Regions from separate parts of the Paenibacillus sp. FSL H7-0918 genome, predicted to be linked through region 4. Evidence: riboswitches for the same ligand, from Rfam matches in the RefSeq annotation. Region 4 holds a riboswitch; each other region holds the start of a gene.
The links. A riboswitch is a leader RNA that binds a small molecule or an ion and turns the genes downstream of it on or off. The one in region 4 is predicted to bind cobalamin.
Positions count from the first base shown of each region.

Region 1: linked by a shared signal. The riboswitch ahead of MHI15_RS18415 (DUF4430 domain-containing protein) and the one ahead of metE (5-methyltetrahydropteroyltriglutamate--homocysteine S-methyltransferase) in region 4 are both predicted to bind cobalamin.
Region 2: linked by a shared signal. The riboswitch ahead of MHI15_RS19085 (S-layer homology domain-containing protein) and the one ahead of metE (5-methyltetrahydropteroyltriglutamate--homocysteine S-methyltransferase) in region 4 are both predicted to bind cobalamin.
Region 3: linked by a shared signal. The riboswitch ahead of MHI15_RS29365 (anaerobic ribonucleoside triphosphate reductase) and the one ahead of metE (5-methyltetrahydropteroyltriglutamate--homocysteine S-methyltransferase) in region 4 are both predicted to bind cobalamin.

Region 1 covers NZ_JBBOWJ010000002.1:991,804-994,952, forward strand. The annotation lists gene MHI15_RS18415 (DUF4430 domain-containing protein) at 1-1,843, opposite strand, end outside; cobalamin riboswitch at 2,014-2,216, opposite strand; gene MHI15_RS18420 (GAP1-N2 domain-containing protein) at 2,344-3,149, opposite strand, start outside.
Region 2 covers NZ_JBBOWJ010000002.1:1,161,781-1,164,929, forward strand. The annotation lists gene MHI15_RS19085 (S-layer homology domain-containing protein) at 1-2,014, opposite strand, end outside; cobalamin riboswitch at 2,178-2,378, opposite strand; gene MHI15_RS19090 (cellulase family glycosylhydrolase) at 2,720-3,149, shown strand, end outside.
Region 3 covers NZ_JBBOWJ010000006.1:139,210-142,358, forward strand. The annotation lists gene MHI15_RS29365 (anaerobic ribonucleoside triphosphate reductase) at 1-1,418, opposite strand, end outside; cobalamin riboswitch at 1,662-1,896, opposite strand; gene MHI15_RS29370 (MTH1187 family thiamine-binding protein) at 2,275-2,583, shown strand; tRNA gene MHI15_RS29375 (tRNA-Thr) at 2,677-2,748, shown strand; gene MHI15_RS29380 (hypothetical protein) at 2,982-3,149, shown strand.
Region 4 covers NZ_JBBOWJ010000001.1:1,091,073-1,094,221, reverse strand. The annotation lists gene MHI15_RS05115 (DedA family protein) at 1-397, shown strand, start outside; gene MHI15_RS05110 (undecaprenyl-diphosphate phosphatase) at 448-1,308, shown strand; cobalamin riboswitch at 1,408-1,613, shown strand; gene metE (5-methyltetrahydropteroyltriglutamate--homocysteine S-methyltransferase) at 1,769-3,149, shown strand, end outside.

The DNA of each region.
Region 1 (3,149 bases), on a different contig from region 4:
CCCCGCCGCGTGATACCACGAAGCTCCACCATCCGTCGTAAGTACCTTGCGAAACTCCATGGATACCTGATACAAAGTTGCCATAAGACGATTTGGTGATATCTACTTTAAAATCATCGGTAGACCCTAGTTGTTGCAACGCTTCAAGGGCATTGGAGGCTTTCAAAGTCCCCTCACTAATCAACCCTTCCGGGCCTTCAACGGTTAGCGAAGCTGTTACATTCTTAGAAATCACTTTTAGAGCTTTTGTATATTTAGCAATCGTTGGGGCTTTGCCTTCACGGTAGCCAGTTACAGTCAGTGTATAGTCACCTGCGGGCATATTTCCTGAGAATACGGCCTCACCTTTAGCATTCGTCGTTACCGTCTGAGCTCCAATTTGGACCTGAACACCCGCAGCTTTTGCAGTTACAGGAGAGGAAGTGTTCGTAGCAGCGTCCCATTTCCACGTCTTACTAGTTACAGTGACGGTAAAGGAATCGCCCTCTTTAAGATTTGCTTTGGAAAGCGTAACGGAATCCACAAGCTTAGTGTCATCTCCGGCATAATAAACCAGTACCTGATCTGAATCTTTAAGTACAAAATCACTCATGCCTACATCGGGATTAATCCATTTTCCGTCACGTGATACAACATACATCCATCCGTCATAACCACCAAAGCTTCCAGCAGCAATACTTCCGATGCCAGTCACATAACTGCCCGAAGGATTCGTGATCGGCAAGTTCGTTTGAAGCGCCAGCTTCTCTAACGCTCCAAGTGCGTTGCCAGCATAGGCGTACCCTTGTGCCAACGTGGCCTGTGGTCCCTCAATCGTTACTGGAGCGTAGATGAGTGAGCTCTGAATGGAGGATTTGGAAAAATCGTATAGCTTACTGTTGCTTCCTTTATATAGCAAATTATAGGCAACCAGCGCCTGAAGCCCTTGCTCTGTCGCCAGAATATTACTGCTTCCACCACGGCTATGGGTGAAGCTACCATCAGCTAGACGATAGCTAAGCAGGTTCTCCATTAGATCCACTTTGTTTTTGGTGTATTCTAATCCACTAGGATCAACTCCGAAGGAGGTGAGTCCAAGGATTGCTTGTGCGCTACTTTCAGCACTGTCACCGTAACCCCCATGGCTATCTTGAGCTGCAGATAACCAAGCTACGGCTTGTAGCCCTGCTAAGTAGGCTTCGGGATTATTTTTATGTGCCGCCAGAGCCGTCAAGGTTATCGCTGTCATATCAGGCTCACTTGCGCCTGAGGTTAGTGCAAAGCCCCCATCCGGATTCTGTTTGGAGAGAATCTCCGTAAGGAGCTTATCCGCCGTCCATTTCGCGTCACTTGGGATATTATATTTACCAGAATCCAGCGCAAGTAAAGCATATACCGGATTATTAAGCGTCTGTTCACTGAGCTTGCTATTATTATAAATTTTCTCAATCAGATTATAGCCAGGAGTCGTTCCGTTACCAGCAAAGCTAGTAGGATCTGCACCAATCGCTCTCACTGCGAGCACGATTCGAGCATAATCGGTTACATTGGTGAAATCGCCAGCTGCATCCTTTACTTTTTTCTCAAGCTCTGAAAGGTAACTAGCCGGCAGCTTGTACCCTGCTTGCGCTAATCCAATGGCTTGCCAATCCGATTGCACGCCACCTTTCAAGAGATATTCTGCAGCCGCATAAGTCGCATCCGCAACATTAATCCGCTCCGCGGCAGTTGCCTCCAGACCGGCGCCAGCGCCCGCTTCTGCAAATATTTGTCCCGCCGGAGCAAGAGATGTTCCTAGAATTGAAATGACCATGAATAAGGCCAGCCCAAGTGCTACAAACTTGGAAGACATGATTTTCTTCATTGTTTAACCTCTTTCTGTATAAGAATGGGTACTGCCGGGAATAAGACGCATAACATAAAGACCGCCCCTTTGGAGGGCGGTCAGGGAAGATTACAAATTGAGGCTGCGGCGCTTGCTTCCTGCCAACAGTCCATCTGTATATGTTCCACATTCTTACCCCACGAAGAATAGAAACGCTCACGAAAAAGGCAGGTCTCCTGGCTAATGCTTCATCGCTGTTCTTCACCTTCCCACCCTACCTTCGGGGCAGTGGCTTATAGAAGAAACGCTCCGCACATACAGTGGCGGGACCGCGCCGGACTCTTGCACCGGACTTCCCTTTTAAGCAGACGACTAGATTGATTTAGTCTGCACCTTTTCCAGTATGTAGTATCTTATTTTGACATCCATAATCATATCTATTAATACATAGCATGTCTATAGAAAAGCTTAGTATGGGCAGCAAAAAAATGAACAGCAATACGCCACCTTCCGGTGGGTATTGCTGTTCAGAAAGCTTGTTATTCTGCTGTTCCTTCCGGACTTGCAGTCGGGGAGGGTTCAGCACTTGAATCAGAAGCTGGTGGAATATTAGGATCGGGATCTACGATCAATGTAAATCTTCCGGCTTTGATCATACTTTTCTCTAGAATTGTCGCTCCAGGCTCCAATGTAACCTCAACCTGATAGGAAGGTTGTTCACCTTCAGTCACAGCTGTTGCGGAAGGCAACCCAGTGCTGTCCTCAGTATTAGAGGAAGGCGTAGGAGACGGAGATGCATCAGCTACAGCATTAGTAGCATCTGCACCTTCTGCTGTTCCTCCAGTAGTGCCAGCGGCATCTGACTCGTCAGCAGCGTTTCCCTCATCCGTCCCATCCGTTGACGGCACTGGACAAGTCCCATTTGTAGCAGCGACCTTAAAGCTTTTATCTATCTCTGTAGACGAAGACATTAAACTAATCTCAGTCGGTTGAAACTGCACACAGTCATCTGCACTTGCGAAGGTGAACACCAATATGCTGCTCCCCTTATCTCCTTCGACGCTCTGATCCTTCAAGTATACTGAAGCTGGAGGCAGTATATTGCCTGCACTCTGAACAGGGGTCGGCTCAGGGCTTGTCCCCGGCAGAGCCGTCTTCGTATCATCCGGACGCAGCATACTGAATACGATAATTGCAATAATCACCAGAATACCCGTAATGGAGCCGGAGATTAAGAGTCGAAATCGGCTGCGGCTGATCCAGCGCGCCAGCGGGGAAGCCAGTTGGGAGCGGGCTTCATTGTACACATTTTGCAGAGCAGGCCGAGCTGCCGCGACATAGTTCT
Region 2 (3,149 bases), on a different contig from region 4:
TCGGGTTCTCCCCAGAAGGTAACGGAAGTTCTTTCGGACCCTCTGGTTGCCCAGGCCCCGGTTCTTCTGGTTGTTCCAGTTGCACATCATTCATATCAAAGAGACGGTTGCTATGATTGATCAGACGATCATAGGACACAAGAGCATACGTACCTTGGTCCGTCGCCATATTGTCCACTTTGCCTGTGAGGATATGCTTAAATCCACCCTCAGGTGCAGCAAAGCTAAGTAATGCATCAATAAGCGAATTTCCACTTTTAACAAATCTAGCGTCAGTGTGCGGATCTACGCCTACACCAGTTAAGGCTACAATTACCTGCGAGATACTCTCGCTGCTAGTGCTTCCCCAGCTTGTAAATCCGCCTTGATTGTTTTGGTTATCGGACAGCCATTGGATGGCCCGATCCACGGCAGCTTTTACATCATCACGGGATGCATAATAAGGTGCAAGAGCTTGCATCGCCATCGCAGTCATATCGACATCGGCTTTGGTTACGCCTAATTCCCAGCCACCAGCTTCTGCTGTACCTTTTTTAACCTCTTTATCTAAAATGTACTGAACTAGTTTTTCTCTTGTGGTCTGTTCTGTAACTCCATCAACTACAGGGATCTCATAGTTATGGCTATCTAACGCGATCAGAGCAAAAATCGGACCATTATTGCCTTGCTTTTGGATATATTGATAATCAGCGAGTGCTTTTCTCAGATCATATCCCGCAACATTTGTGATATCTTTTCCGATAGAGGTAAGTCCTAGAATCGCTCTGGAATTCTCTGTGCTTTTATTGGCGTCGAGTTTTCCATCCTCTTTAATGATTGATGCTATTTTCGTAGCTACATTATTGTAATAGAGATCATAATAACCGTTAGGTACTGTATAGTTCGCCCGGGCCAGAGAAAGGATCGACCATTCTCCGCTGCCTGTTCCAAACGTTGGATTCTTTACAGTATTTAAAATATAAGCAAGGTTTTTATCTAACTGTTGTTTGACGGCAACTGAAGTTTCCAGTTTGTAAGTAACCTGATAAGTTACATTTGTTTTGTTTCCAGCTCCGTCAAGAGCCGTTACAGTAATTGCATTACTGCCTGAATTCAGAGTAGCTTTATACTCCCCATTTGCAGGTGATAAAGTAACTCCATTCAGCTTCACTTCTGGAGTAATGTCACTATATACATTGTCTGTGACAGCTACTTTGAAGCTTATTTCTTTATTGGATACTTCCTGTTTATCTTGTATGCCACTTACTGTAATAACAGGGGGTTCTATGTCTAATGCATTATTAAGACCGACAAGCGCATGATCTACACTTATTTGAGAGCTTGCCATGTTTTCGAGCACGGAATAGGCTTCATAAACTGCCGATTGCACTACTGGTCTGTCCAAAATAGTTTCTTTATTAGGGGCACTGTTAATCTCGGCGATTTCCGCAGTTAAAGCATCCTTATTGGCAAGTTGAACTGGGATTTCCCCCCAGCCGCCAAGATCAGAACCATAGCCATAAGTGGTGAACTGAGTTCGAATGATGTCACCGTCTTGAGGCTTATAATCGGTCATCCCAAACGGAGGAAACACATTATTTACTGCATACATCCAACCCGACATGGAGGTGTAGTCAAACTGACTTAACCACTCGGGGTCTGCTTTAGTGCTGACTGTATTCCCATCGGCTGAAATCATATCTAAAATATATTGTGGAATATTGACTTCGCTTCTGCCACTATCTTTAACTTCTGATAAATAAAAACCACTATCTATATTTCCTAAATATCTATAATTCCCATCACCTAGCGCACGTGTTATTAAAGATGCGCCATTATCGCCTTCATAAATCGGAACTTTAATAGGTTCCTTAATATACCCTTGGCCTAAGGTGAATTTCTCTACGGATACAGATACATACCCTTTAAGGGTAGAGCTTGCTCCATCTGCTTGAGCCGGGATTACACTTGTAGAGAATGTCGTAATAAATACAGCTACAATAAGTAACCACGCTAAAAACTTATTTTTCTTCATTTTTCCATAACCCTTCCCTTCATACCTATGATAAAAAACAGAATAAACTTTCTCATAACCACAAAAAAACCACTCAACATAAACGTCAAGAGGTTAAGATAGTGAACCACAGTAATAGCTGGCAAACACTATTCAAGCACCTCTCTATCGATCGTAGAGTTTGATGGTGTAACAGAAAAAGGCAGATATTCTGGCTCAAGTATCATCACCCTTGCTGCCTTCCCAGTTTCCCAGTGGCATTTTGCAAGGACTCCTCTTTCACAGCGGCGGGACCGCGCGGGATTCACACCCGCTTTCCATTTAACCAATCTATGATTGTACTTCCGCAACATTCATAGTTGGCACCTATTTCTAATTTTAAATTTTCATGCTTCATCATAACTAATATATATGCTTTTGTCATGTTATATTTCTTTTTTGTATAACGGGCAGCTAGAGATAATCCTATTGAATAACCAATTTCTATGAGTAGGGTTATTTAAATAATTTCTTTATCCAACTGTGGGGTAAATTAATTTAAATCACTAATTCTTATATGAATTTACCACAAATTAGTAAGGTACTCGCTAAGTGTATTCTATGTTAGGGTATATTCAGAAAGCGTTTACAAAATAAAACTGGAGGTGTTTGTGTTCATCTAACCACCGAGTACAGCGTCAAAGCCAGGTCCAAGCATCCTAAATTTATCTCACAAAGGAGAATTCAATGACTACGCGAATCCAGAAATCCTTCTTATCATTGACACTTGTCACCGCTCTTCTGCTCTCTCTGTTCTCATCCATGGCCGCAGCTGCAACTAAGGACGAGCAACAAGCTAAGGCAGCGCCAAAGAGTAAGATCCAATCCTATGTAGACGAAATGCAGCCCGGATGGAACCTTGGCAATACTTTAGATGCTACAGGTGAGGATGAAACCTCCTGGGGCAATCCACGTGTGACCCAAGATCTTATTAAAAAGATCGCCGCTCAAGGCTATAAAAGCATTCGGATTCCTGTGACCTGGGATACTCACATGGGTGCGGCACCAGACTATACCCTAGAAAAGGCCTACCTCGACCGTGTGGAAGAAGTTGTCGGCTGGGCACTGGACGCCAAGCTTTATGTCATGATTAATGTCCATCATGATTCCTGGCTAT
Region 3 (3,149 bases), on a different contig from region 4:
TTGGCATGAACTTCCATATCCTCGCCATGGTGTTTGCCGTACATAGCTTTCATACATTCCGCCATACCGATGAAGCCAAGAGACAGACTGCCATGCTTCAGCAGATCGCCTACAGTGTCATCGGGTGCAAGATGTTCGCCGCCTTCCCAAACGCCTTCTCGCATCATGAAATCGGAAGCTTTAGCTTTTTGTGCGGTTTGGATGTGGAAGCGATGGAGAAGTCCTTCCAGCGCAATATCCATATAATGATTTAGATCTTCATAGAAGCCAGCTTCGTCTGCGACGGTACGTCTGCCTGTTACTGTGCCGTGTGCCAGACCTAGCCGAACCAGATTTAGTGTATTAAAGGAAAGGTTGCCCTTCCCAGAGCAATGATTACGCCCAAAACGGTCACCGAGCACTCGGGTTCGGCAGCCCATTGTAGCGAACTCCGTATCAGGATCACTTGAATCATAATACTGCAAGTTGAGCGGAGCGTCCAGATTAGCGAAGTTTGGATATAGTCTGCGCGCAGAACATTCAGCTGCTTTTAGGAACAGTTCATAGTTAGGATCGCCTTGCTGTTGATTGATTCCTTGCTTGCATTTGAAGATTTGAATCGGGAACACTGGTGTTTCTCCGCTGCCAAGTCCGTTCATAGTTGCGGTTAGCAGAGAACTGATCACAAGCTGACCTTCTGGTGAAGTACAAGTACCGTAGTTGATGCTGGTAAACGGTATTTGTCCACCGGATCGGCTGGACATGGTATTCAGATTATGTACCATACTTTCAGCCGCTTGCAGGGTTTCGATTTCGGTTTCCTTTAGTGCAAAACGGAACGCTCTTGGATATGACTCCGCCAGATCGGTCCGGCTCATCGTAATCTCGCCCAAAGATTCGTCAGCTTGTCCTTCTTCAAAATAATCCAGACCCTTGCGGAACAGCTTGGCGAAGGATTTGGTTACATAAGGTGCCAGATCGTAATCGAGTTTATTGGCGGATACACCACCATATTGAGCATTTTGCTGGGATTGGAAAATAATCGCTACCAGAGACATAGCTGTCATTATTGAGTTCGGAGGACGAACGCTGCCGTTGCCGGTATTGAAACCTTCACGGAGAAGTTTATCAAACGGGATAAAAATACAGTTCGTCGTTCCAATCGCGTATTGATCCAGATCATGCACATAGACGACATTGTCATCAATAGCCTGCACTAGCTGTGGCGGCATCGTAAAATTGCGGGCGTACCATTTTGAATATTCACTGCCGAACTTGCTCATTTTACCGGAGAAACTCTCTCCATTCAAATTGGCATTCTCGCGCAATAGGTCCATATCCCGACTGTCGATAATATCCCGGCCTAAATCAATGAGCTCTTCTAAAAGAACTTCCCGTGCATTTTCTACTCCATTAAATTGTCTCTCCAACAACGTCATTGTACAGCTCTCCTCTCAGTATAAAAGAAAAACATCTATCATCAAATCCATATATCCATAAGAAGTTGGACTGCTATAAGCAGTCGTATATTTGTTCAGATTACATAAAAAAAAGCATCCCCTACCCGAGGATGGCAGAAAATGCCCGATGCGTTATGTAAATATCCACACGGATATTTGCAGAGGTCTCTACGTAGATGACCGCATGCGGACACCATCCCTGTTCCTCGCAGGCATCAATAGTTGGTGTCGTCGAAACAGGTAGGTCTCCTGGCTTCCGTGGGATCTCTCGGCGCCTTCCCAAGGGTGTTCCTAACCCTCAGTGGCATTTGCCGGGAGATGTGGATTCTCAAGCTTCCCAGAAGCTTAAGAAGGCCATCCGGTTACAGTGGCGGGACCGCAGCGGATTCTCACCGCGCTTCCCTATTAAGCTCTAAATCCGGTTAAGGATCAAAGCGCCTGTCTCCACTATATTTTGTTGTCGTTAGATAAAAATAACCCAAGATGTTGTGTTTGTAAACAGTTTTTTAGAAAACCCGCGCGGGGAGCGGGTTCTTCAAAAGTACTCCACAAATGATCCACAGGCTGTCCATAAGTAATCCACAATTGATCCACAGGGAGATGCGAAATGATTCATAAATTGTCCGAAAAGATGCCACAAAGAGTCCATAAATATAGTGCAGATGACCCTAGAATTTGCTCATGAGAAAATACTCTTAGCCCAAAGTCATATTTTGGAGTAATCAGAAGAAATAGAAGAGATAAGGGAGGATAATCTTGCTTAGTTTGTGACAGAGCGGTGGAATTGTTACAATGGAAGGAGACAGCTACTATAAAATTTCGAGGAGGTATTCTCATGCCTATCGCTGAAGTTACAGTTATTCCAATTGGAACAGGCAGTACCAGTCTTAGCAGCTATGTTGCGGATATGCAGCGGGTGCTGAAGACAGTAGAAGGGATTACTTATGAACTTACGTCTATGGGTACGATCATCGAAGGGCCTCTGCAACGCATTTTTGCCGCGGTAGAAGCTTTGCATGAGTCTCCTTTTGCCGCAGGTGCAGAACGTGTCTCTACTTCACTTAAAATAGACGACCGCCGCGATAAACCCTCTACTAGCCGTGGAAAGTTAGAGTCTGTGGAGCGTAAGCTACAGGTGGATTAGCAGTTTAGGAGGGCGGAAAACAGGGAGAAATAGGCTTGCGTTTCTGGCTGAAAGTTGTATAATATTTTTTGTTTGACAGAAAAACAGCGTTAAGCTGGTGTAGCTCAGGGGTAGAGCAACGCACTCGTAATGCGTAGGCCGGGGGTTCAATTCCCTTCACCAGCATCCTTACAAAGTCGATAGTGGCGCGTGTTCCCGGGTTTTTGGAACTGCGCCTTTTTTTTGTACAAGCATCAACTTCTAACATTCTTCTAACCTTTAGTCGATTAAAGTGGGTGTCTCGTCAATTTTCTCCACTTCTTTTCGGGTTCCTAGAATAGAATCTCCGATACATCGGGGCACCGCTTCCTGCAGATTGGGGAGAACATGTGAATAAGTATCCAGAGTGATATTTATTGATGAATGGCCTAATCTTTCCTGAAGTCGAATATGATGGACAGCCCCTGCTGTTCCCTGTTCTTCTGGAGAAACGTATCAAGGAAGATAAGACATGGCGCGAAATCGGTAATGAAAACGGTATGACTAGTGGTCACTGTCGAGCAGATGGAAGGCGTGTCGCAAGCTGA
Region 4 (3,149 bases):
TGTGAGCCGGTTAGAGAAACTGGTTGAACGCTGGGGTAGCCTAATTAGGGTCAGTAAAAAAGATATCCACAAGGCTGACGCCTGGTTTGATAAATATGGCTACTGGACTGTATTGTTTTGTCGGATGGTTCCGCTGGTCCGCAGTCTGATTTCGATTCCGGCGGGAATGTCGGGCATGAAATTTGGAGTATTTATGATCTTCACAACGATTGGCACATTGGGATGGAATTTGCTGCTTGTGCTTATTGGCGCGGTATTGGGCGAATCCTGGGAAGACATTGCCGTGTACATGGATGTGTACTCCAATGTAGTCTATGTACTAATTGCTGGCGGATTAGTTATTCTTGGGTTTCTGTACTTCCGCAAACGCAGCCGGAGAATGAACACTGAGGGCTAAGCGGGTAGTGGACTGATAATAGAAATGACTATTAAAAAGGAGGGAAACAAATGGAGCTATTAACGATTATTAAAGCCATTATTTTGGGGCTTGTTGAAGGTTTAACCGAATTTGCTCCAGTATCCTCCACGGGTCATATGATTATTGTTGATGATATGTGGCTGAAATCACAGGAGTTATTTGGACAATATACAGCAAATACCTTCAAAGTAGTTATTCAACTGGGTTCAATATTAGCGGTTGTTGTGATCTTTAGAAATCGGTTCATTGATTTGTTAGGCTTAAAGCGTTTCAGCCGTAAGCAGTTGGATCCTGTAACAGAGGAGCTACAGCAGTTGGAGCAGGGCGGGCATCTCAAGCTGACTCAGGTTCTGGTAGGGTTAGTGCCTGCAGGTGTGTTAGGTGTTCTGTTTAATGATTATATTGATGAGCATTTATTCTCTACCTCAACAGTGTTAATTGGTCTAGTGATTGGGGCTATATTAATGATTATTGCCGATCTGTTTGGGCCGAAGAAGATCAGAACTGAGAGTGTAGATCAGATTACATACAAACAGGCACTTGGTGTAGGTCTTGTACAGTGTTTTTCGTTATGGCCTGGATTTTCACGCTCGGGCTCGACGATTTCTGGTGGAGTACTCCTCGGGATGAGCCATCGTGCCGCTGCTGATTTTACGTTTATTATGGCAGTACCCATCATGGCAGGTGCCAGTCTGTTGTCACTGATGAAAAACTGGCAATATTTCACCATGGACGCGTTGCCGTTTTTTATTGCAGGCTTTATTAGTGCCTTCCTATTTGCGCTGTTATCGATGCGTTTCTTCTTAAAACTGATCAATCGTATCAAGCTCTTACCGTTTGCTATATACCGTATAATTCTTGCTGCTGTAGTATATTTCGTATTTTTCTAAGTCCGTTATAAGGAATCGATATAACAGAAGCCCCAGTAATCTATTGCAGATTGCTGGGGCTTTCACGTATGATGACATCAGATTAAGACACTCAAATGATGAATGATATCGGAGACAGGTGCTGACCGGAAAATAGTAATTCGGTAGGCTTAATAGGGAAATTCGGTTCGAAGCCGATGCGGTCCCGCCACTGTAACGGAAGAATCTCGAGCAACAGAGGTCACTGGCAATTTACTACTGCTGGGAAGACTGCTCAAGATGTTGACGCCGCTAGCCAGGAGACCTGCCTGTTTCAACAGCACTGCTTCACCTACGGAAGATAGGGAGGTGTTAGACGTTAACCATGGGTATATCATGGGCGTCTTTCCCTTTGACTTTTTTAGGGAAGGGCGCTCTTTTTTATAGGAAAGCAAGTAGCTTTGGAGTTTGAAATAAGAGATGGAAGAGGGAGTGTATCGAGATGACGAATAAAGTAAAAGTAAGTAATCTTGGATATCCGAGAATCGGAAAGAACCGCGAGTGGAAAAAGACACTGGAAGCCTACTGGCAGGGGAAAATAAATGAAGAGCAATTCCGCTCCGAAATGGCAGCAATTCAGCTGCAGCATTTGAAGACCCAGCAAGAGGCAGGAATTGAGCTTATTCCGGTGAATGATTTTACTTTTTATGACCATGTGTTGGATACGGCTGTTATGTTTGGAATTGTACCTCCACGGTACACGTATGATGGCGGCGACATCGGGCTTGATCTTTATTTTGCAATGGCCCGTGGTAATACTGAGGCTACTGCCTGTGAGATGACCAAATGGTTCAATACGAACTATCACTATATCGTTCCAGAGATCGGCACACAAACACCACGCCTGACTGAAAATAAACCTCTAGCGGCTTATCGTTTTGCTAAATCGCAGGCAGGGATTGAAGGTAAACCGGTACTTTTAGGTCTGTATACCTTCCTTAAGCTGTCCAAAGGTTACGCAGCGGCAGATATCGCCAAGATTGCTGCACGTTTTGTTCCAGTCTATGTTCAACTGCTACAGGAACTGAAGCAAGAAGGGGTAAGCTGGGTACAAATCGATGAGCCAGCGATTGTTACAGGCATAAGTAAAGAAGAATTAACACTGCTTAACTCGATATACACAGAAATTGCCGGCTCCGTGCCGGGCTTGAATATTATTTTACAGACGTATTTCGAAGCTGCTGAACCGTTGGAGGCACTGCTAGAGTTGCCTGTTCAAGGCTTGGGTCTTGACTTTGTGCACGATGGTGGAGCGAATCTGGCTTCTATCGAACGTCTTGGCTGGCCGAAGGACAAATGGCTGGGTGCCGGAATTATTGATGGACGGAACATCTGGCGTTCCGATTTAGACGCTAAGCTGCAACTGGTAGAAAAGCTCAGCGTTCATGTGCCGCTTGATCGTCTTATTCTTCAGCCTTCTTGCAGTCTGCTGCATGTCCCAGTCACCGTTCAAGGTGAGGTGAAGCAGAAGGCGACAGTTAAGAATGCGTTAGCTTTTGCCGATGAGAAGCTTGCAGAGCTTAGTTTGCTCGGAGCAGCCCTCGCAGATAAAGGAGAAGCTTCTAAAGCAGCGCTGGCCGCTAGTCGTGAAGCTATTGCAGCATTCCGCGCACTACCTGAGCGTGGCCGTAAGGATGTGGCGGAGCAAGTGCTTGCACTTGCAGCTTTGCCGGACCAACGCAGTTTGCCTTTTGCTGAACGCTTAAAGGTGCAGCAAGAGAAATGGCAGCTTCCACTTCTGCCAACCACTACAATTGGTAGCTTCCCGCAGACAGTAGAAGTGCGTCAGGCGAGATTGAAATGGCGTAAAGGGGTCTGGAATC